DNA from 3 places in the Anaerosinus sp. genome. Region 1 is predicted to be linked to each of the others. Evidence: riboswitches for the same ligand, from Rfam matches in the RefSeq annotation. Region 1 holds a riboswitch; each other region holds the start of a gene.
The links. Region 1 has a riboswitch for cobalamin ahead of ACWZFG_RS00775 (TonB-dependent receptor). Riboswitches for the same ligand answer to the same signal wherever they lie in the genome.
Positions count from the first base shown of each region.

Region 2: linked by a shared signal. The riboswitch ahead of ACWZFG_RS04890 (sirohydrochlorin cobaltochelatase) and the one ahead of ACWZFG_RS00775 (TonB-dependent receptor) in region 1 are both predicted to bind cobalamin.
Region 3: linked by a shared signal. The riboswitch ahead of ACWZFG_RS02405 (TonB-dependent receptor plug domain-containing protein) and the one ahead of ACWZFG_RS00775 (TonB-dependent receptor) in region 1 are both predicted to bind cobalamin.

Region 1 is NZ_CBDNNH010000002.1:95,615-103,189, reverse strand. It holds gene ACWZFG_RS00780 (autotransporter outer membrane beta-barrel domain-containing protein) at 1-1,378, opposite strand, end outside; gene ACWZFG_RS00775 (TonB-dependent receptor) at 1,402-4,269, opposite strand; cobalamin riboswitch at 4,383-4,561, opposite strand; cobalamin riboswitch at 4,767-4,945, opposite strand; gene ACWZFG_RS00770 (hypothetical protein) at 5,127-5,648, opposite strand; gene ACWZFG_RS00765 (hypothetical protein) at 5,734-7,029, opposite strand; gene ACWZFG_RS00760 (TonB-dependent receptor) at 7,117-7,575, opposite strand, start outside.
Region 2 is NZ_CBDNNH010000010.1:21,741-29,315, forward strand. It holds gene ACWZFG_RS04870 (ABC transporter substrate-binding protein) at 1-754, opposite strand, end outside; gene cobI (precorrin-2 C(20)-methyltransferase) at 833-1,531, opposite strand; gene ACWZFG_RS04880 (sodium ion-translocating decarboxylase subunit beta) at 1,583-2,704, opposite strand; gene ACWZFG_RS04885 (OadG family protein) at 2,748-3,056, opposite strand; gene ACWZFG_RS04890 (sirohydrochlorin cobaltochelatase) at 3,330-4,211, opposite strand; cobalamin riboswitch at 4,337-4,513, opposite strand; gene ACWZFG_RS04895 (sirohydrochlorin cobaltochelatase) at 4,574-5,365, opposite strand; tRNA gene ACWZFG_RS04900 (tRNA-Lys) at 5,441-5,516, opposite strand; tRNA gene ACWZFG_RS04905 (tRNA-Gln) at 5,521-5,596, opposite strand; tRNA gene ACWZFG_RS04910 (tRNA-His) at 5,605-5,680, opposite strand; tRNA gene ACWZFG_RS04915 (tRNA-Arg) at 5,753-5,830, opposite strand; gene map (type I methionyl aminopeptidase) at 5,917-6,789, opposite strand; gene ACWZFG_RS04925 (YczE/YyaS/YitT family protein) at 6,885-7,562, opposite strand.
Region 3 is NZ_CBDNNH010000003.1:64,673-72,247, reverse strand. It holds gene ACWZFG_RS02420 (VWA domain-containing protein) at 1-229, opposite strand, end outside; gene ACWZFG_RS02415 (ATP-binding protein) at 254-1,279, opposite strand; gene ACWZFG_RS02410 (ABC transporter substrate-binding protein) at 1,284-2,255, opposite strand; gene ACWZFG_RS02405 (TonB-dependent receptor plug domain-containing protein) at 2,316-4,208, opposite strand; cobalamin riboswitch at 4,381-4,557, opposite strand; gene ACWZFG_RS02400 (nitrogenase component 1) at 4,631-5,932, opposite strand; gene ACWZFG_RS02395 (nitrogenase component 1) at 5,922-7,211, opposite strand; gene cobN (cobaltochelatase subunit CobN) at 7,227-7,575, opposite strand, start outside.

The DNA of each region.
Region 1 (7,575 bases):
TACTTTTATAGTCACCGCTATTACTCGTTGCATTCAAATTTATTATTTTATTCAATGTTTGTGACGATTGGGTCAATCCTTCATCTGCCATGAATTTTAATTGAGCAAGCTTGCCATTTACAGTATCAGTAGGTATGATTTCAACTGAATTGAACAGAGAATATTGCTCATCGGTAGAAAAATCTTTCGCATTCCAAACAATCGGCTTAGTACTGCCATCGGTATATACCTGTAATTTATCGCCGGCTTCCAGCCATAGCCGTTTAGTATAATACTCCGCATCCAGCTTACCAAACCAACCTTCATACTGACCATTAACAATTTCTTCCCAATTTTTCGGATTTTCCGACAGCAAATTAGATACAGTCGTCTTATAAACATGCGCATCCATTCCACTGCCTGCTGCAGCTAAATTATAGGTCATTACGTAAGCTGTGCCATTCGGCAAAATTTTTAAGTTTCTAAAATCACACTTAACATTTTCCGGTTTTTTTATGGCCTGGGATGTTGTATTTAATTGTCCATTAGAAATTTTGACAACATCAATTCTTGATTCCGCATTACCAGATCCATAATTTTGCTTTCCGCCAATAAATGGAACAAACACTGAATCATTATAAAAACTTAATCGTACCTGATCCGCATTTTTACCTACTCTAGAATAACTATTAAACTCTAAACTTCCATTATCTTTAATATTAAATTGCAATAAATATCCATTGTCATAATTGTCATAGCCCCCTTCCAAATTAACACTTGCAACTAAGTAAAGTTTATCGCCCCGTACTGCAATGCCTTCACCATGCACCGTAGTCTTTTCACCATAACCAGCACTACAATTTTCATTAATGCAATTCTTTAAATTAACAGCTAAACTCGGTTGGTCTTTTAAAGAGCTTTCTGCAATTTCTGCTACACCAATTTGACCTAAATCATATCCTGCCGCAAATAAATATTTTCCATTAGAGGCAGCTGCATGCATATTGGCAACTGCTTTTATCACTCCAGTCTGATCAGGGTTATTCCAATCTCCGTTTACATCCAATACACGATTGGGTTTTAACTCAGTCGTACTGTAAGTATATTGTCTCAAAATCAGTTTACTTTCACCATTTTCATTAATTGCATATAAACCGGCATCCCCATTTAACCCTTTAATAACGCCTGCTGATGGATCTGAATCAACATGCGTAGTTACTCTTGACCCCGTGACTTTTCCTACTTGACTATTTGTGTAATCCGAAGAAGCAACTGCCGCTAAATCTGCAGCAAAAACATTGCCAGTCATTAAGCATCCACCTAAAATCATCGCTAAAAGTCTAGCATACTTCTTTTTCGTTATAGAATTTTTCTTTTTTCTTAACACTATTTTTTTCATAAATCCTAAAACACTCCTCTCATTTAAAATTCATATTTAACGGTTGCATAGTAAGTTCTTCCTTGTAAAGGAAACTCTGCATTGATATACCCATCTTCAGTAAAGGCAATAGGACTATAGATTTTTTGTTTAGGTCCTTTATTAAAGATGTCATTACAACCGATATTAATTTGCCAATCTCTCTCTGGTTTCCATTTAACGCCTGCGTTGATTACGGTTAAAGAGCTCACTGGTTTTCCCGACAAATAAGCATAGTTGCCACCACGAGAATCTCGACTAGTACTAGTAAAATATTCATCTGTATAATGCAATTCACTAAAAATAGATATTTTATTATTTGGTGTATAAGTTAAACGCAAGCTACTTTCCCATTCCGGCTGATAAGTCATCCATATATCGGTATATGGATAATGAACTGCTGTATTTTTTTTCTGCGCATGCACTTTAGTATAAGTGGTACGTAAATCTAAAGAGTATTTATTCCACTTAAATTGGCTTTCTAACTCAATGCCATGCACTTTGGCTCGGCTATCATTAAAATAAGACCAATAATCAAGACCTGCACGCACCAATTGAAGCATATTATCTGAATCACGCCAAAAATAAGTTAATGTAGTATTATTGTCTGCCCCCAAGGTTTTACCGTTCCATAAAGCACTAATATCAAACTGCTTTCCTTCTTCCGGCAATGGAAAAATTGAACTACTTCCATCTCGTGACGCCGGCAAAATTCCAGCACCATCACCGGCAATTTCATACATATTAAGCAGTCTATAATAAGTACCACCTGTCATGCGAAGACTAAAGCTATCATTAAAATCTTTTTTCAACGCTAATTGCCAAGTAGATTTGCCATCCGTCTGACTATCTTCTTGATGTAACCAATGAAATTTATTACTTTGATTTACCGGAAAACGTTTTCCATCACTAAACCCAGTAATTTTTGATTGATTATAACGAATACTTGGAGTCAATATGAATGTACCTTCTTTATCCAATGTAATCGCATCTTGTATCTGCACATTAAATAAATCTTGCTCATATCTGTTACGAGTTTGTCCTAATATATTTCCTATAACATCATCACCAAGAACTTTATCTAATAACGAACCTTTAATGTTTAACTTTTCATGAGAAAAGTTAAACTGATATTCTAACATCTGGTTATCATTAATTTGATAATTTCCATCAAGCTGTACATTATATTTATCAGATTGATAATGACTCCACTCTCTTAGCGGAATATTATTCCACCTAAAGTTATTAGGATAATCTAACATATGTTCCGTCTTATATTTTTTATCTTGATGAAGATAGTCGATCATCCAGCCCCATTCCAACTTTTTATATTGCGCCCTATTTTGTAAAAGGATTTCACTATTCTCAAGATCCTGTTTACGACTTGACGCATAAAAAATATCTTTTGTATCTACTAATGCATTCGTGGCTGCATCGTTAACACTATCTCCCCATAAACTATCAGGTAAATGTCTTTGCAGTTTGTTCCAGCTTCCTTTAATCACAAAGTTATCGTCCTGCCATTTGATAATAGCGCTATCTTTTTTATAATCGTTATATCTGCGGTATCTTTCTTTATCCTGCAATGCCTTAAGTTTCTTTTTCGCCGCTTCTAAGTCTTCTTTCGAACTTGCTAATGACGTACTTTTATCCGGATCAACAATAGTTGTCCATTCATCAATAATTTTAGGCGTTGTATTTTGCACATATGTATCAATAATTTGATTCTTTACATTATCATTTATAATCCCTGTTTCACTACCATGGTGATTCCAGTCCTCACCGGCATAATCCCACCAATTCGTCCATCCAGTTTCAGGATATCCCTCAGCAATATATTTATCTTTGATGCCCATGTCAATCATCGTTTGCCTAAAAGTACTCATATCAGACTTTTGTGCTACATTTCTTGCATTATCTTCTATCGCATGACTTAAGCTATTGTCACCTGTGTTTCTAATAAATTCTACCCACGCATCAGGATTGGCTTTGTAGTAATCTTTATCTGTATCACTCATAGAAATAAGCGGTTTGCGTCCGCTTGTTAACATATCTATCATTTTGGGATTAAAATCATTTACGTCTTCTTGCAACGAATTTATGCTTAACTGAGCATCCGATATATTTCTTCCAGCTGCATAATTTTCATATTTAAATTTTTGATCACTGTCATCATGGTTAATTCCAATCAGCAAACTACCACTACCTAATGGATTGGTTATTTCCAAAGCTGCCCTTGTACCACCATAAGAGGATTTGCCAACTTCTGCCGATATATTTGCCTTGGTGGGTTTCTTCGTTACTATATTGATAACACCACCCATAAAAGTTCCAGCAAAACGAGTTGGTATATAACCACGATATACTTCTATCCGCTCAACATTATCAACGGGAATTGTAGATATATCAACAGCTGCATCTCCACCTAAATTTGATAAAACCCCATCTAGAAAAACCCCAACTTGCGCCGCTGTTGAACCTCTAACTGTTACAGTCGTATACTGACCTTTCCCATTTACTTCACGCACATGTACTCCTGGAACCTTTTTTAAGAGTTCCGGCAATGTTTTCTGCTCACCTTTGTAATCGTCAGGACGAATCACAGTTACTGTGCCTGGAGATAATTTTGACTCCCAATCTGGGCGCTTTGCTTCAACAGTAACAGTATCTAACGTATACTGGTCTAGTTCATTCTCTGTATTTGATATTTTTTCAATATCTTTCTCTGCTTCATCAGCCCATACCACCCCAGCCGGTGTAGCAAAGCCCAAGGCTAACGTACAAACTACGCACGCTGCTATATTTTGATAGCGGCGCTTTTTTTTCGTTTTGATTTGATATAACCATTTACTATCCATCTTCTTCAATCTCATCCCTACTTATAAAATTCAATAAAAAAACTTCTGCCATGTTTGACAGAAGTGATATGAATGCATAGGAAATAAACCTATGCTTCATAATCCCCTTCCCATCGCTCGCAGGTCTAACAGTGATTGTTAAATAGGCAGTTCTTCTGGCTCCAGATCATTGCTTGGCTACGCCTTCCCAAGATTTCTCCCAGTGACATTCATATAGCCTTACTCCCTGTTACAGCGGCGGGACCGCACCGGTTTTTCACCGGACTTCCCTATTAAGTCTTTCGACACCCATTTCTTCGTTATATATTTTTTACGGACAAAATTTCACATTTTAAATCCTACTAGAACCCCTATCTGATACCATCATGTTTTAATTTAATGTCTCTGGATTTAAAAATAAAAAAATCTTCCACCTACGATAGACAGAAGACTTTGGAATCCAAAACAATATCAACATAAAAATATCATATCAACAAATTTCAGAAATCCCCTTCCCATCGCTCGCAGGTCTAACAGTGATTGTTAAATAGGCAGTTCTTCTGGCTCCAGATCATCGCTTGGCTACGCCTTCCCAAGATTTCTCCCAGTGACATTCATGTAGCCTTACTCCCTGTTACAGCGGCGGGACCGCACCGGTTTTTCACCGGACTTCCCTATTAAGTCTTTCGACACCCATTCCATCTTTATTCATTTTTGTATTACTTTTCATTTTCTTACAAAATAAGAGTATACTCCTTTTGTTTTTATTTAGCAACATTATCTGTAGATTTTTTTATCATTCATCTTATCTTTTATAAAAATACTTCTTTCATTCCCCAATATAGTCATTTTATTTACAATAAGTTTCTAATTCTTTTGTCATTTCATACCTATTAATTTTGTGCACATTTCCTGACAAAATCGTACATCGTATCTGCAAAAGTTTTCACTGGCACAGGAACAAAACTTACTGCTTTCGTTTGCTCCGCGATAAGCACTCCTTTGGAGCTATACAATTTTAAATTTTTCACTGCATACATTCTTTTACGAAGCTGAAAAATCATCTGCATCTCACTATAAGCTATGCTATCTTCTCCCTCCATTTTTTTTTGATATTGTTCATTTAGCTTTTTAATCACCGCTTTATCCTTATAGATTGCTTTTATAGTAACATGCACTTGATCTTTATCTGCGCTGTCTGGTTGAATCGACTTCACTTCGAAAAAATATTGCGCCAATTCATTTTGAAATACCTCTGTCCAGCGCATTGCTTCTATCTCCTCTGGTGTAAGCTTTTCCTTCACGCTAATTTCCCAATCTATTGCTGAATCTTTATTTTCTTCCATTGCAAAACCTACAGAAAAAAACATGTTACATAACAGAGTAAAAGCACCCACTAGAAACCATTTTTTCATCACTATTCCTCTTGGCTTTCTCATTTAAATATAAAGTTAGACCTAGACACTAAAAAGCCTAGGTCTAACTTTTCCCTAACACTTTTCAACACTCTATATCAAACGCACACACTCTTTGTTTTTTACATTTTTCTGCTAATTCACATGCTTCACGCGCTAAGCGAATATGTGAAGCAAGGGATTTAGATGCTGTTGGTGCAGAAACGCCTGCAGCTTTCAGCTTTCCTGCCCCAGCCACATCTGGTGCAATAAAGCAAGCTGAGTTCAAATTACCACCATCAAAATCGCTCATGTCGGTAATACTGAATGCTTTGCTTGCTGTAACTGTTGTAGTTGGCGTTCCATCAAAAACATCAATTGGCGTTCCTTTAACAAACCACAAGCGATAACCATCCGCATGAATTCCCCATAGATACCCCATAGAATTTACATCAATAATCTTTGTCCAAGTACTTGGCGTTGTTAAATTTGCCAGTGTCGTATGATAAACACCACCAACTAAATTTCCATAACTTGCATCATAATGACCTAAGAATAAGTACACATGGTTATCATTCACAATAGAAATATCACGAAAATCACCATTCGTCGTCGGACTGTCAATCGTCACATGCGTAACTCCGGCTTGGGTAAATTTACCTAAATCAATAATACTCAGCTTTGTTTCCGCATTGCCGCTACCCGCATTCTGCATACCGCCTAATGAGCAAACATAGAGCTTATTATTATATAAATCCAGCGTAAAGGAATTTTTCCCAGCCGTAACATAGCTATCAAAAGTTAGTTCCCCCAAATCGGTATCAATATTAAACTTTGCTACAATGCTGTCATAATAAGTTCCGTATCCACTGCCTTTATTGACATAAAACAATGCATACAGCGAAGTACCAACTACAACCATAGCTTCACCATGAAAAACACCATCCGCATAGGGATTCGTAAAATTCGTAAAACTTGTTGGGAAACTATATTCAAAGTCTTGACTATAGTCGGTCCCCATGTTCACAACCGCGATTTTTGATAAATCATATCCTGTTGCATATAGCCAACTACTGCTATAATTTGCTACACCGTGCAAATTTGCCACCGCTGACCAAGTTGGCGTAGCTAAAGGAGCTTGCCAATTGCCCTGTGGTGCAATAATTTGATTTGCTCTTAAGTCCGTAGTGCTATACGTATATTGACGTAAAACCAACCGACTGCTATTTCCTTCAAAAAAATTAAAGAATGCTGGATCACCATTTAAACCTGACCCAATTTTATTCTTTACTGCTGTAAATGCGGTTGCTGAAGCTGCCGTTCTGTCACCGTGAATTGCTCCAGCCGTTCCTGTAGAATATCCTGCATCCGTTGCTGTGTACGCAAATAAATTTTCACTCATCATAAACCTCTCCCTTTTACTTTTCTTTTTTCTTTTAACACATCTTCCCCTCGCCCAACGGCACCACCTCCCTTCAAGTAAAATTAGTTAAAAATTGTATTGCAAAGTTGCGTAGTAAGTACGCCCTTGGATTGGATACTGGATATTTGACGCTTCCCAATTCGGATAAAATGGATTCGTTAGATACATATCATTCGCTTTATTAAGGAGATCATTGACCCCGATGATAATTTGTGTATTCGTATTCGGCTTATACTTCACACCTAAATCCAAAGTCGTCAACGAGGACTGTTCTCCAGCAGCTCCATCATTATAGAGAGAAGTACGCATTCTATCTACATACCGAAGTTGACCAAAAATCCCCCACTGGGTACTCGGACGATAAGTCAGCCGCATCGTTCCTTCCCATTCCGGCTGATAAGTCAGATAACCAGGGAATACACCATTATTTCCCCAATAACCAGCCCCCGGCAATTTACTCAAATCATAGATAACATCTTTCGGCTTCGTATAAGTTCCTTGCAAGTTTAAGTCCCATTTCTTCCA
Region 2 (7,575 bases), on a different contig from region 1:
AAATAACTTCTGGGTTACTTTCTACTAATTTTTCTAAACTATATGGAGTAGAGTCAGGATCACTTTCTAAAGCTTTGCTACCTGTAGCAACATTTTTAAAACCAAACATCTTTGCAGTAGACCCAGCTATACTACTATCCAGTTCTACGGTTACACTTTTAGCTGTAGAATGAAGAATTGCCACTCGTTTGCTTTCCTTTGGAACTTTATCAACAATATTTTTCACTTCTTTTTGCATTTTTTCAACCAATGCTTGTCCCTTAGCTTCATTTCCAACAACTTTCCCTAATAATTGAATTTTATCTATTACATCTTCATATGTTTTCATTTTTAATACAATCACCGGAATATGATTTGATTCTAAGATTGGAATAAATTTATTATGCATACCTTCATAAGCTATGACTAAATCAGGCTGAAGCCCGACAACTTTTTCAATATTAATCTGATAAACAGCGCCAACTTCTTCTATTGCTTTGAAATTTTCGGGAACATTAGATTTCGAGCTTGGTCTGCCAATGAGCTCTGCGTCAACTTCACTAAGAATTTCTAAAAAAGACGGTGATAATGCTACGATTTTTTTAGGATATTTATCAATGAATACGCTTCGATTTAAATCATCAATAACCGTTATTTTATTCTCCGCTGAATCAGCAGTATCCATCTGCTGTTTTTGATTGCCACATCCAGCTATAATCGATAAAGCAATCACAATGGCAAGAATAAAGAGACTTCTATATTTAAACTTTCTCATATAAATCTTTTCCTCTTCTTTTACCTTAAAATAAACTCAGCTTCACGTGGAACATAATTCCAGATGAAGCTGAGAAAACTATCTACGACGAGATAAAATAGTCGATAAGTAATTAACTTTTTTATCTTTCGCTTTTTCTAAATCATGAATAATTTCTTCTTCCGGCAATCCACAACGACTAATCATAACCGCTTTATCCGTTAACTGATTCTCTGTTAAACAATCTACGATTTCAGAGAAATTCTTATATACTTTCATCAAAACTACATTATCAGATACAGCAATTGCCTGTTTTACTTTAGCTTCTTCTGCTGTTGCTGGAATAATCGTTAAAATATCATTACCTTCAACTAGAGGATAACCAAGTTTACTCCCTATCGCGCAAAAAGCTGGTATTCCTGGAATTGTTTCAATTGGATACCCTTCGTTTTCTAACAATCTAAAAACATAAATATATGTACTATAAAACATTGGGTCACCTAAAGTTAAAAAAGCAACCTTTTTACCGGCTTTTAGTAATGCTAAAATTTCATTTTTGTTATTTTCCCACGCTTCAGGTGATTTCTCAAAGTTGACTACCATTGGGAAAACTTGTTTTACAATTTCTACATCATCACGAAGATATGGCCTAGCAATAGAAAGTGCTACACTATCCTCTTTTTTTTCAGTTTTTGGTGCAATAATGATATCGACTTCTTTAATCGCATTGATTGCCTTCACCGTTAATAATTCTGGATCCCCAGGCCCAACGCCGATACCATAAAAAATTCCTGACATTCGTTATCCTCCTAACTTACCTAACCAAATATGCTATTATAGCATACCACATTATTTGAACATAGCCAACATAGTTCCTGCTGCAACAGCAGTTCCGATTACACCAGCAACATTAGGCCCCATTGCATGCATTAACAAATAATTGGATGGATTCGCCTTTTGACCAACAACTTGACATACTCGCGCTGCCATTGGAACAGCTGAAACGCCCGCTGCACCAACTAATGGATTAATTTTTCCTCCACTTGTCCAGTACATAACTTTACCTAAAAGAACTCCAGATGCTGTACCAACTGCAAAAGCAAATAAACCTAACCCGATAATTTTTATTGTTTGTATATGTAAGAAATTTTCTGCTGACATCGTAAGTCCAGTTCCTGTCGCTAAGAAAATTGTTACAATATTAATTAAAGAATTCTGCGCTGTATCTGACAATCTGTCTGTTACTCCAGATTCTCTAAATAAATTTCCAAGCATAAGCATACCAATCAATGAAGTAATTGGTGGTAATAATAAACTAATTACAATCGTAGATACTACAGGAAATGCAATACGTTCAAATTTAGTTACTTCACGTAATTGTCCCATTTGTACCGCACGTTCTTTTTCTGTTGTTAAAAGTTTCATAATTGGCGGCTGAATGAGTGGAACTAACGACATATATGAATATGCGGCGACAGCAATTGCACCTAACAGATGAGGCGCTAATTTAATTGTCATATAAATTGCTGTAGGACCATCTGCCCCACCAATAATCCCAATCGCAGATGCTTCTTGTACAGTAAACCCAAAGAACATTGCACTTGCTAAAGCCGCAAAAACACCAAATTGTGCTGCTGCACCTAGTAATAACATTTTGGGATTTGCAAGGAGCGGCCCAAAATCTGTCATTGCACCTACACCTAAGAAAATCAACGGTGGAAAGATTTCATATTGAATTCCGTAAGAAATCGCCTGCATGACACCAGGCTCAACATCAAAACCAGTCTTGGGTATATTTGCTAAAAGACAGCCAAATGCAATTGGACCTAATAATAATGGCTCAAATTTTTTGCCAAACGCTAAATACAATAAAAGAATACCAACTAAAATCATGATGCCATTGCCTATACTAAACCCGGCATATCCACTATTCGCCCAAACTGACTGCAACGCAATACTAAATGCTTCCATTTATTTATACCTCCTGTAAATAATTCTTTTTACTTCAATAAAGTTAATCGTGTATCTCTTTTATCGAGGTAATTCTCACGTCGCGATACCCATACGCCATAATTGCTGTGGTAATAACTGCAACCAACTCTTTTTCCTGTAATTTATCTGGTAAATCATCTTCAGAAACAACAACAGTCGCTGGCTGCATAGGTGCAGTCGGAATAATTTTTTCCGTGTTTTTTTTCTTCGTCGGATCAATAAAATGAATAAACTTAATCATACATCCAAGCAACCATAAAACGCCGAATACAATGGTCATGTTAATTAACATGATTAAAAAGGGATTTGTTGTTACTGGCTCTCCATTCATAAAAACCCCACCTTTCTTCGTATTTTGTATACATATTAAACGTATCAAAAAATACCCTATAAGTAGAAATACTATATAAAAGTGGATTTTCCTTGTCGTTTTAGTAGAAATTATTAAATATCTTACAAATCCCAAGGATTTAACACTTGAAAAAATTTTTTATAAGTGAACTTTATCGACAGTTCGTCTCATAACTAAAGTCTTTAACTAGATTAAATATATGAAAAGATATGCACCCTTAATGCATATCTTTTCATATATTTTAATATTTTATTATTTCAAAGCTTCAAGAGCATGTTCTACATAAATTGCTTGAATTGCCACGTTACGTCCAATTCCACCAAATTGAACTTTAGTTTTATAACCATCCTTTTCAATCATAGATTTCCAAGAATCTTCTTCATCACCAGCCATATCATTATTGGCATGATCACCAGACACTACCATCAATGGCATAAATACTGCAGATTTATATCCACGTTCTTTAAACATCGCATACATGTCTTCAAAATTTGGATGGTCAACTTCTTCAACAACACCAATTAAAACAGACATTTTTTCAGCATCAAATGCAGCTTGTAATGTTTTATAAGTGTTGCCAAATGACTTATTATTATCACGCGGCGATCCATGCCCCATGAAAATGACAGCTTCATCTTTTTCTAAAGCTGGGAATTGTGTTGCTAAAGCAGCAGCCACAATTGCATAATCTTTTTCGTCAGTCATCAAAGGTTTTCCCACGGAAACTTTAGCAAACTCCTTTTCAAATTTGCTAACTGTTCCTAAAACTTTTCCTTCGTATTCTTCTCCATGAATCAAATGCGTTGGCTGAATTAAAATATCTTCATATCCTTCTGCTTTTAATTCTTTTAATGTTGTTTCTAAATCATTTACTTTAATTCCTTGGTTTTCTAACATACGTTTCATTACTATTTTAGATGTAAACGCTCTTCTAAACTCACGATCAGGGAAAGCCTTCTTTAATGCATTTTCAATCCCCTCAATATCATTTTGTCTAGCTTCCTCAAAAGTAGTACCAAAACTTACAACAACTAAAGCTTTTTTACTATTTGCCTGTGCAACAGAAGCTCCCGTCATAAATACCGCTGAAACAGAAAAAACAACTGCCATTACTCCACATAATAAAGTTTTCATAAAATCCTCCCATATTTTCATCTTTAGAAAAATAAAAACCTTTTCTACTTCGCATAGAAAAGGTTCATCATATTCAGTAATAAATATAAGACTGACGAATCCCCCTCCCTATCGCTCGTAGGTATAACGGTGATGTTAAACAGGCAGTTCTCCTGGCTCTAGTTCATCGCTCACTCAGCCTTCCCAGAATTATTTCCAGTGACATTTTTGAGTTTGCTCCCTATTACAGTGGCGGGACCGCGTTGGCATTCAACCAACTTCCCTATTAAGTCCTTGCGGACACCTGTTTCTTTTATTTAATTTTACAATTGAATCGATTCGTGTCCAATAATACCATTAATGAATACCACTGTCAATAAAGACTATAACAATTTCTTAATTTTCCCTATGTAAATCTCTTGTACCTCTCTATTTTCACAAATTCCATGCGGATAAACTTCCACCTCATACCCCGCCTGTTTTAATCTATTTTTCCATGAACTTTTATCATCAGTCAGCAATTCCTGTTCTACATGTCCACCTGCAATAAATAATAAAGGCATGAGGATAATTCTCCTGCCTTTAGACTTTACCGCCAAACACTCTACTATATGCTCAAGACTAAAACATTCCTCCATTAACCCAATAAATACAGGAAGCTTCATTTTATTAAATGTTGATTGCAATAATTTATATTCTTGTAAGCACCGATTTTTTACACCATGCCCCATGAAAACAAATTCACAATCATCGAAATTCTTAAACTGCTTTTGTAGTGCAAGGGCTAATAAAGTATAATTCACTTCATTTTCGCTCGCAGTTCCAACATACATTAATGGTTTTCCAATTTTTAAACTGTTAAAAATCCGCCTCATTTTTTCTGCAACTTTAACAATTTTCTCTTCATACTCTTTTCCTGTCGCCAAATTTGTTGGCTGTATAACAACATCTAAAATACCTGCTTGTGCAAAGTCTTCTAAACATTCCTGAACACTTTTAACAGTAATTCCTTTGTCGTTAAGCTTTTTAGAAATAAATACTGAAGTAAAAGCGTTTTTGACAACTGCATCTGAAAAATTCAATTCTACTTGTTTAACAAAATCATTCAATAATGAATGTGCGTTTAAATTTGCAGATCCAAAACTTGTAATTAAAATTCCTTTTTTCTTTTCCATTTCAAATTCCTTTATGATAATAAAATAGCAAAAAAGCCCTCTAACCTATGTGTTAAAGGACTTCTATCTCATAAATGGTGATCCACCCGCGACTCGAACGCGGGACACCCTGATTAAAAGTCAGGTGCTCTACCGACTGAGCTAGTGGATCAAAATGGCTGGGGCAGCTGGACTCGAACCAACGCATGCGGGAGTCAAAGTCCCGTGCCTTACCAACTTGGCTATGCCCCAGTATTTTATGGGGTGACTAGTGGGTCTCGAACCCACGAATACCGGAGCCACAATCCGGCGTGTTAACCGCTTCACCATAGCCACCATAAAAACTGCTGTAAACCGTCATTTATTATAACAAAGCAATAACTTTATGTCAACTTCTTTATAAATAAATGGTGACCCTGGCAGGACTCGAACCTGCGACCCTTTGATTCGTAGTCAAATACTCTAATCCAACTGAGCTACAGAGTCACGTGCTTTACTTGTAATATTATATATATAAACAAATAGATTGTCAACACAATTTTTAAAGATATTTCAATAATTTTTAAAATGATTTATTTTGCTAAAATTTCTACACCATCATCAGTAATTAAAACGGTGTGTTCCCACTGTGCAGATAGCGAGTGATCTTTTGTATAAACAGTCCAATCATCATTTTTATCTATATAAACAGCATATTTTCCTGTATTAATCATTGGTTCAACCGTTAATACCATACCTGGTACAAGAAGCATTCCTGTTCCAGCTTCACCAACATGAGGTACAAATGGTTCTTCATGGAATTTCTTTCCAATCCCATGTCCTCCTAAATCCGTTACTACTGAATAACCATGCGCATGCGCATGTAATTGTACAGCTGCACCAATATCTCCCAAAAATCCCCATGGACGAATAGCTTCAATTCCTTTTATCATACATTCACGTGCTACACGAACCAATTTTTCAGCCTCTTCACTTACATTGCCAATCATAAACATTCTTGATGCATCCGCATAATATCCATTGTAAATCGTTGTGATATCCACGTTGACAATATCACCATCTTTTAAAATTGTATCTTTAGATGGAATTCCGTGACATACAACATCATTAATTGAAACACAAATACTCTTTGGATATCCTTCGTAATTTAAGCAAGCCGGAATGCCACCTTGTGAAACAATATATTCATGAGCCAATTGATTTAGCATCTCTGTATCAACGCCAACTTTCATATGCTCTGCAACTAAATCTAATGCTGCATCATTAATGACCGCACTTTTTTTTATTCCTTCAATATCGGTTGGTGTCTTTATAATTGTATGAGGTGGGCGAATTTGACCTTTATAAAAATCCAGTTTTATACTCATTATCTTTTCATCAAATTCCAAGTGACATTTTTTGTATTTTTTCCCACTTCCACACCAACATTGCGAATTTCTATCCATGTATTTATCCCTCTTTCCGTCTTTTACAATGTAATTATTATATACCGTAAGTAGAAAAAACAAAAGGCTTGCTTTTATTCTATGCAATTTAGAATTTATTTTACATTTAATCTTTTTTTGAAAAATGGCAAACAAAAAATTAAATTGCCATGTTCATCAGGATAACTAAGCCTCGGTAAATAAACTCTTACCATGCTACCTACCAAAAAAGCGGAAATCACCGTACCTTCCCGAATCCCATGAATTTCGCCAAAGTAAATCAAAGATAACGTAAGCGCTATAATTACAAGTGAAACATCAAAAGCGATTTTTGTATAACCAAAATTAAACTTCCACTGCATTGCAATCGCATTTACTAAGCCTTCGCCTGACATCATAACTACATTGCCAATTACCTGCAACGTGACTCCTAATCCCAACAAAGCGCAGCCAATAAACAATAATAATAATTTAAATAAGTAATTTTCTGGCTGTATCAGAGAAAATAAAAGCATCGCCAGATCTATAAAACAACTAAAAATTAGCGTCATTGGAATCTGCAAAAATTGAATGTACTGAAACTGCCGTCGTAAAATAAATATTTGCCCTATAATAAAAAGCATATTAACAATGAATGTAAAACCACCTAAAGTAATCGGATAACGAAAGCTTAAGATATAAGGTACACTTGAAATCGGCGATGTTCCCAAGAAACTTTGAATAATTAAAGCAATGCCTAATGCCATAAAGAAAATTCCACATATAAACAAACAATATCGTTTTAAAACGGTCACTTTGTTTCACCTT
Region 3 (7,575 bases), on a different contig from region 1:
CAATATTACCAAACAACATATCTTCCGTAGCATTGAGCGGTAAATCTACACATCGCTTATCACCACTGACTTCACGTATCGAACGTACAAGTGTCGATTTTGCCGTGCCCTTTGGTCCGCCAATTAATATTCCACCCGCTTTTGGATTAACCAGAGCAATCATGAGTCCTTTTTTAACCTGCTCTTGCCCAACAATTGCCGCAAACGGATATGCAGATGGTATCATCATCTTTCTTTCCTCCCACAAAACCATTTACTCTGCAAGTAAAGCTTCAACTTTATCCCAATCCAAGGCACCTTCTTCAAATGGACGACGGCGCATTCTATGCGGCAATACCAATTTTGCCGCATTTTTTATATCTTCAAGTAAGACTTCTTCTCTACCATCAAAAGCAGCCAAAGTCATCGCTGTTTTAATCGTTGTAATATCACTGCGATGGCCATCGACGCCTAATTCTATCGCCATTTTAGCAACTGCAACTAAAAGTTCATCAGAAATCGTTACGTTTGTCAAAATTTTTCTTGCTTGAATAATTTTTGTTGCTAAAGCTTCTTGCTCCTCTTGACAATCTGCAATAAAAGTTTCCGGGTCAGCTTCATAAGCAAGACGTCTTTTGATGACTTCCACCCTTTTTCCCGGTTCATGTTCACCAGTAACAACTACAGATAGTCCAAATCGATCTAGCAATTGCGGACGAATATCGCCTTCTTCCGGATTCATTGTCCCGACAAGGACAAATCTCGCCGGATGAGAGTAGGACACCCCTTCACGTTCAACCGTATTAATTCCCATTGCTGCCGCATCTAAAAGAACATCAACGACATGATCATCAAGTAGATTAATTTCATCAACATAAAGAATATTGCGATTCGCTTGGGCAAGAATCCCTGCTTCAAATTTCTTTTCCCCATGTTTAATCGCATGTTCAATGTCAAGTGTACCAACCACGCGATCTTCCGTCGCACTTACCGGCAATTCCACCACACGCATTTTTACCGCATGATGACTTACTAATTTATGTTCTTGCTGTTTCTTCTGGCAAGCTTCACAAAGCAAATTCACTTCACTTGGATCACAGTGGAATTGACAGCCATCAACAACTTCCATCGCCGGTAAAAGTTCTGCCAAAGCTCTAACCGCAGTTGATTTTGCCGTTCCTTTTTCCCCTTTAATTAAAACACCGCCTAACGATGGATTAATGACATTTAAAATTAAAGATAATTTCATTTCCTCCTGTCCAACGATAGCTGTAAACGGATATACTACTTTTCTTTTCATGTTTTTACTCCTTCAATTTAAACTTTTCTGGATACATCGCCTTTGCCATGTCTTCAATCGCATAAACGATATAATGTGATAATGATTGCATATGCGCTCCGGGCAAGGCGACAATTGCATGATTTTTTATTGCTTTAATCGATTGATACGCAGGATCTTCTTGAATTTCTTTACAACGCTCCTGCGTCTCATGTTTCCCATCATAATCCCATGCCGATAAAACAAAGGCATCTGGATTTAATCGAACAATTTCTTCTTTGGATAACGTAATATTCTTTTGATAATTCAGCTCCAATGCCGCCTCTTTTACCCCTGCAAACTTGCAAATATCATGAAATGTGCTTTCAGGACGAAAGGTTGCTCCATTGGTCTGTATATAAATCACTCTTTTTCGTTCACTTTCCAGAATTTCATTCACCGTCATTTCGATTTGTGCTAATTTTGCATCCATCATCGTGAGTAGCGGTAAAGCATTTTGTGGTTCTCCTACAACATTTGCCAGTTCCACAATGGAATTTTTTACATCTTGAATATTTTTTTGCGTTTTATATACATAAACCGGAATTCCTAGCTCACGTAAAGTCTCAATCATTTCTACTTTAAAAAAATCTGCAACAATAACTAAGTCAGGTTTTAGTGCCAGAATTGCTTCCGCACTATTTCCGTCCAAACGAGCTAAGACCGTTTTACTTTTTTCAACTGCATTTGATATCCCAGGATCATCAACTAAATAAGTTAAAGCTGCGATTCTATCCTCAGATACCAACTCCAATAGGATTTCATCAGTACTGATAGTCAATGAGACAATTCGTTCCGGCTTCTTTGTAAAATGAAGCTTTGTTCCTGTAGAATCTACAACATCATAACCTGTATTAAGAATCGTCGTATTCACATCATCCCGCGTCGATCCACAGCCTCCTAATATACATGCAAAAACAAGTAAAATAAGCACTATGCAACGATTAAATCTTTTCATCTATTTTTATTCCACCCTTAGCAAGAAGGATGAACCGAATGCTTTCGGTTCATCAATGATTTAAAAAGTGTATTCCATCCCTACAAGTACATTTCTGCCCGGTGCACTCCACCATTGCTCATCCGGAGTTGTACTCCAGTTATAACGCGCATTTGAATGCTCAGCATAAAACTTATCAAAGACATTATTCACTTTAATAAAGGCTTTAATATCATCGGTTGCTTGATAATTGATTCCAATATCCCAAACCCAATAGGTATTTGCCGGGAAGAAGTGATCTACCGCATCAGCTGTTTGCGGCCCTGGTCTATCAATTGCCCCGCGCCCTAATACGGAAAGATCTAACTTACCAGCTTTATAATCGAGACCAACGTTCCAAGCTCCCTTCGGAATATACCCGTCAATATTTTCTGCCCTTTGGTCTGTCGGGTCTACATTGGTATGGGTATAACCAACAAATCCACTAAATGCGTCAGAAAATTGCTTTTTCAATTGAATGTCCCAGCCATCTGCTTTTTCGTCACCCACATTTGCATATTTACCGATCTTGCTGATATAGCCAATTCTATCTTCTGAATCACGTTTAAAGATATGTGCAGAAGCCACAAACGTATCATCAATCCGATGATTAATCCCAAACTCAAGCGTATTCCCGGATTCTGGCTTTATGTTCGGGTTTCCATATTTTGCACTATACAAATTGGTCGGAGAAGGCGGAATAAAATATTCGCTATACCCAACATATAAATTCGTTGCATCACTTGCCATATAACCAAGGTTTACACTCGGGGAAGTATGACTGCCAAAACCGGAGTTATTATCATAGCGAATTCCGCTCGTCAGCGTCCAACGGTCATCTATCCCCCACTCGTCTTGTAGATACAAAGCACGATTGGTAAGTTTCACATTATTAAAAGTAACGACTTTATCCTGCGTAAACTCAAAGCCTGCAATCAACGTATTATTTTCATCCCACTGCCTTGTATATTGATCAGAAATTCGATAAGTTTTTATATTGGTGAAATATTTATTGTAATCTGTATCAAAAACACTGTTCATATAAGAGAACTGATTCGTCGATTTATCATCAATCTGAGTATTATAAATCAATTTCCAATTATAATTATCAATACTTCCTTTTTTAAACGCATCTTCCCACAACGCTGTATAACCTTCATCCGCTTTATATCCATCATAAGTAAACGTCAAATCAGATTTTTCACCAATCTCTTTTGTTATTTTTATACTCGTTGTATCTCCATTTAAATGCGCTGGCGTCGTCACACCTCTACCATCTTTAAAATCGCCAAGCAGATCTTTCTGGCGCGAAATTCTCCATGACCAATCTTCATCGTGCCCCTCTGTGCTAAATAAATAGTTTTCCGTAGCATAACTGCCGCCAGTGATTTTTATTTTCGATTGATTGTGGTTGATCTTCTTCGTGATGATATTGATAACACCACCTTTTGCATCAGAGCCGTATAATGTTGATGCAGAGCCTTTCAAAACTTCAATACGCTCTACATTATCTAAGTTTTTAAACATCGTAGCCGAAAATTTATTGCCCGCTGCATTCATTTTAACCCCATCAATTAATACAACAATTTCATCTGCGCCATTAATTTTTAACCCATTGCTATTATCATAGCCAGCTAAACTATAATTGGCGATTGTAACGCCAGGAATGGAACGCAACGCTTCCGACAAATCCGTATAATGATTTTTAGCAATATCTTCACTTGTAATTACATTGATATTCGCATTGACCTTAAATTCATTCACAGGTGTTCTTGTTGCAGTTACAACAACTTCATCAAAGAAATATGAAGCTATCGCTTCTTGGGAATTTTCTTCAGCAAAGGCTGTATTAGCATAAATAAAGCTTGTCGCTAAAGCAATTGTTGGCATAAGTATCGCTGCCAGTTTTTTTGATTTTGAAAATTTTCGTTTCACGTATTTTGACCTCTCCTCAATTTCATTTCACTTCAACGAAAAACCATGCTATTACGTGAAAAAGCCTTTTCGCAAAAGCAAAAAGGCGTTAAATTCCATATCTATACCTACAAATGCATACAGCATTGTATAGTTACAGTATCTTTCACCTTCCTATCACTCGTAGGATTTCATGGCAAAATGAATCTAGGCAGTTCTTCTGACTCTGTATCATCGCTTCCCCACGCCTTCCCAGAATATATCCAGTGACATCTTTGTGGAGTTACTCCCCATTACAGCGGCGGGACCGTACCGGTTTTTCACCGATTTCCCTATTAAGCCTTTCGGCACCTATCTTCTCAATATGAATTTGTCGAAATGATTGCATCGTTTTCCACCATACACTATATAGTGGTCATACAGTCAAGATTTTTTAATGTTTTTTATTTTCCAACTTTTGCCGGATGTAAGTAAGCAATCATATGAAACACTTCTATCACTTCCGCCATAAAGTGCTTCCATCCCAAAACACCTGCATAGGGACGTTCTGCAACAGGAACACCTTGCATTGGCATAAGAAAATTTTTAAAAATCATCCGATCGTATTGCCCAACTTCCAATCTCGTTTGCCAATCTCCAAGGACAAGCGAAATACCTGCTTCTTCAACAGATACAGCACTTGGTTGCACCTGCCAGGCGCGTACGCCTTGAATCATTGGATATTCTGCTTTATTCGGGCCTTCTATTTTGAGATAAATATCATTAAATTCAGGAAACTCTGTTTTTAGTGCTGCTACGATTCCATAAGCAACTCCGTAAGGAAGCGTTAAATATACGTCGCCAAAGCCAAAGTTTTTACAATCCGCTTTGAGCTGAAAAATTGCTTGATCCAGCTTTTCTTGATTGATGTCGATTTCTGTTTCTAGTTTTTCTGTGCAGATATTGATCTGTAATTTTTCTGCAATCCGATTTAACCAGGCAATGGAACATTGCATTCCATAAGGTGTAGGCGCAATAAGGTAATCTTGCCCCCATTCTTCTGCTAACCGTTTTGCCGCTTCAACTCCAAGTTCCGGAGCTAAAACAATATTGCAAGCAGCCAATGGCAATTGCATCATCTCAGCTAGAGAAGTTTCATCTGCACCAAGGCAAACACCAACTTCAATCCCAGAGGATATAAGCATTCGCTTGATTTCAGCTAAATCCCCTTGCCAATTGGGATAGTTATTGCACCAGCCAAAAAGATTTACGCGATTTTTCCGCACAACTTCTTTTTTAACTTTTACCTTTGCAGTAACTAAGTCAAGAATTTTATCTAATGCTTCCTGATACCCTTCCCAAAATTCTCCCTTAAGTCCGCCTGCATCAACCGCAATAATCTCACAAGCTAAATTAGCTCTATGACAAATCCCCTGAATGTCATCACCGATTAAGCTGACTGAGCAACTGTTGATGACTGCAATCATTTTAGGATTACATTCTTTTTTTACTTCTTCTAACGCCAGCAAAAGCGCATCATCTGCGCCGTACAACAAATCGATTTCCTTTACTTCACTACAAAAGATTCTTCGCTCATATTTTTTCTCGACTCTTGCCATCTCGCGTTCGGCAATCGTTGCACACCAACGAGGCCCGTTTATCAAAATCACACAATCTTTTAGACTTAAAAAAAATGAGGCTGCGCCCGCCATTTCACAACGACTTTTACACGGCAGCCACCGCTGCAATTTCTGATTAGTATTCATATAGAATCCTCCTGCCACGTCCATGAATTGCCATAGATACTTTATTTAGCAGATTTTCCAGACCCCAAATGCCAACTTGTTGAATTGAGATAGACAACTGATGGGGAAGATCAATTAAATCTGTCGTCGTTAAAACAAAGTCCACTTGCTCTGCCAGCGTTTTTATCTCTTCTTCTGTATAGCAGGGAATATCCGTTAGCTCCATGATTCGCTTGCGTTGCTCTGCTTTTTCTTTACTCGTTAAATCATTATGTAAAACTACCGCTTTAAGTTCTGCACCCACAGCTGATAACGTTTCTAAATGAAACTTCGGATCAAAATAACGGCTTGCATACCCAATAACAAAAATGTAACTTTTCCCCGACAAAACTTCGCGTTTTTTTTGTAAAAACTTTTCCAGACGTGTATTTTCTATTTCCCAGGCTTGTTTAGCTTCTGCTTCGCACGCTAAAACTTCTCCGATTTTTTTAAACCATACTTTCGTTTCTGCCATCCCTTTAGGATAGTTCCCCGTATAACACTTCGTTTGATAACGCTCAGCCAACACTCTTGCATATTCTTGCATCTTGGGATAATATTCACGTGCAATTCCTACCGATAAAATTAAATTCGCTTCGGGAATCATCGCAAATTCCTCTTTTGTCATCGTATTGGGCGGAAATAAAATACGCGTAAAACCAAAATAATGAAGTAGTCGTTTTATTTCACGAACATTATTTTCATTGCCCGCTCCACTATTTTCACCAATGATAACGGCAAGCTTTTCTTTTTTCTCTCGCTCTTTCGGCTTAATTGTTGCAAAGCGTTCCAGCAAAGTTTCCAGCATCTTGATGTTATGTTCCGTATAATGCTTACTCATAAAGCCGGCACCTGACACAACGATAATCGGTAACTTTGTCTTTTCCTCGACGTCCTTGCATACCGCTTCGACATCATCGCCAATTACACCGGCTGTGCATCCGGGAACAACAACGATATATTGCACATTCTCCATTTGTGAAATATCCAGCAAGCATTGGCGAAGAATCTTTTCTCCGCCAAAGATAGCTTCTTTATCCGATATGCCAGTTACAAACAGATTGTTTTTCTCTGGCAGCATCGCTAAAGGATCACGCAGCAGTCCGCGCCGTTTTATACTCCAATAATTACGCAAAGCTAAATGAGAGCAAGCTTTTGGTGTATGAAACACTACCACTGCACCAGGATTACAAGAAACAGATAAGTAGGCATTTCCCAAATTACAGTAAACGAGATTTTTTCGTTCTGATTGCCGAATCATTCCTTCGCCTCCCCGTTAAGCATTCGATTCACTGCGCTCTTCCAGTTCACCTTCAAGCGATAAGTAAAGCTTTTGCAATTCTTCCTTCGTCTCCGCTTTCGCATTCCACAATCCGCGTTGCTCCGCTTCGAGCAATACTTCAGTCAACCGTTGCAATGCCCATGGATTTACTTCTTTCATCCATTCCTGCATTTCTTTATCAAATGCATATTTCTCTGCATATTTCTCATACATCCAGTCTTCCATCACATTACTGGTTGCATCCCATTGATAACTGTGTGCAACATAATTTGCTAAATCCTGTGCACCTTTATAGCCATGTTTTTTCATGCCTTGGATGAACTTAGGGTTAATCGCTTCGCCT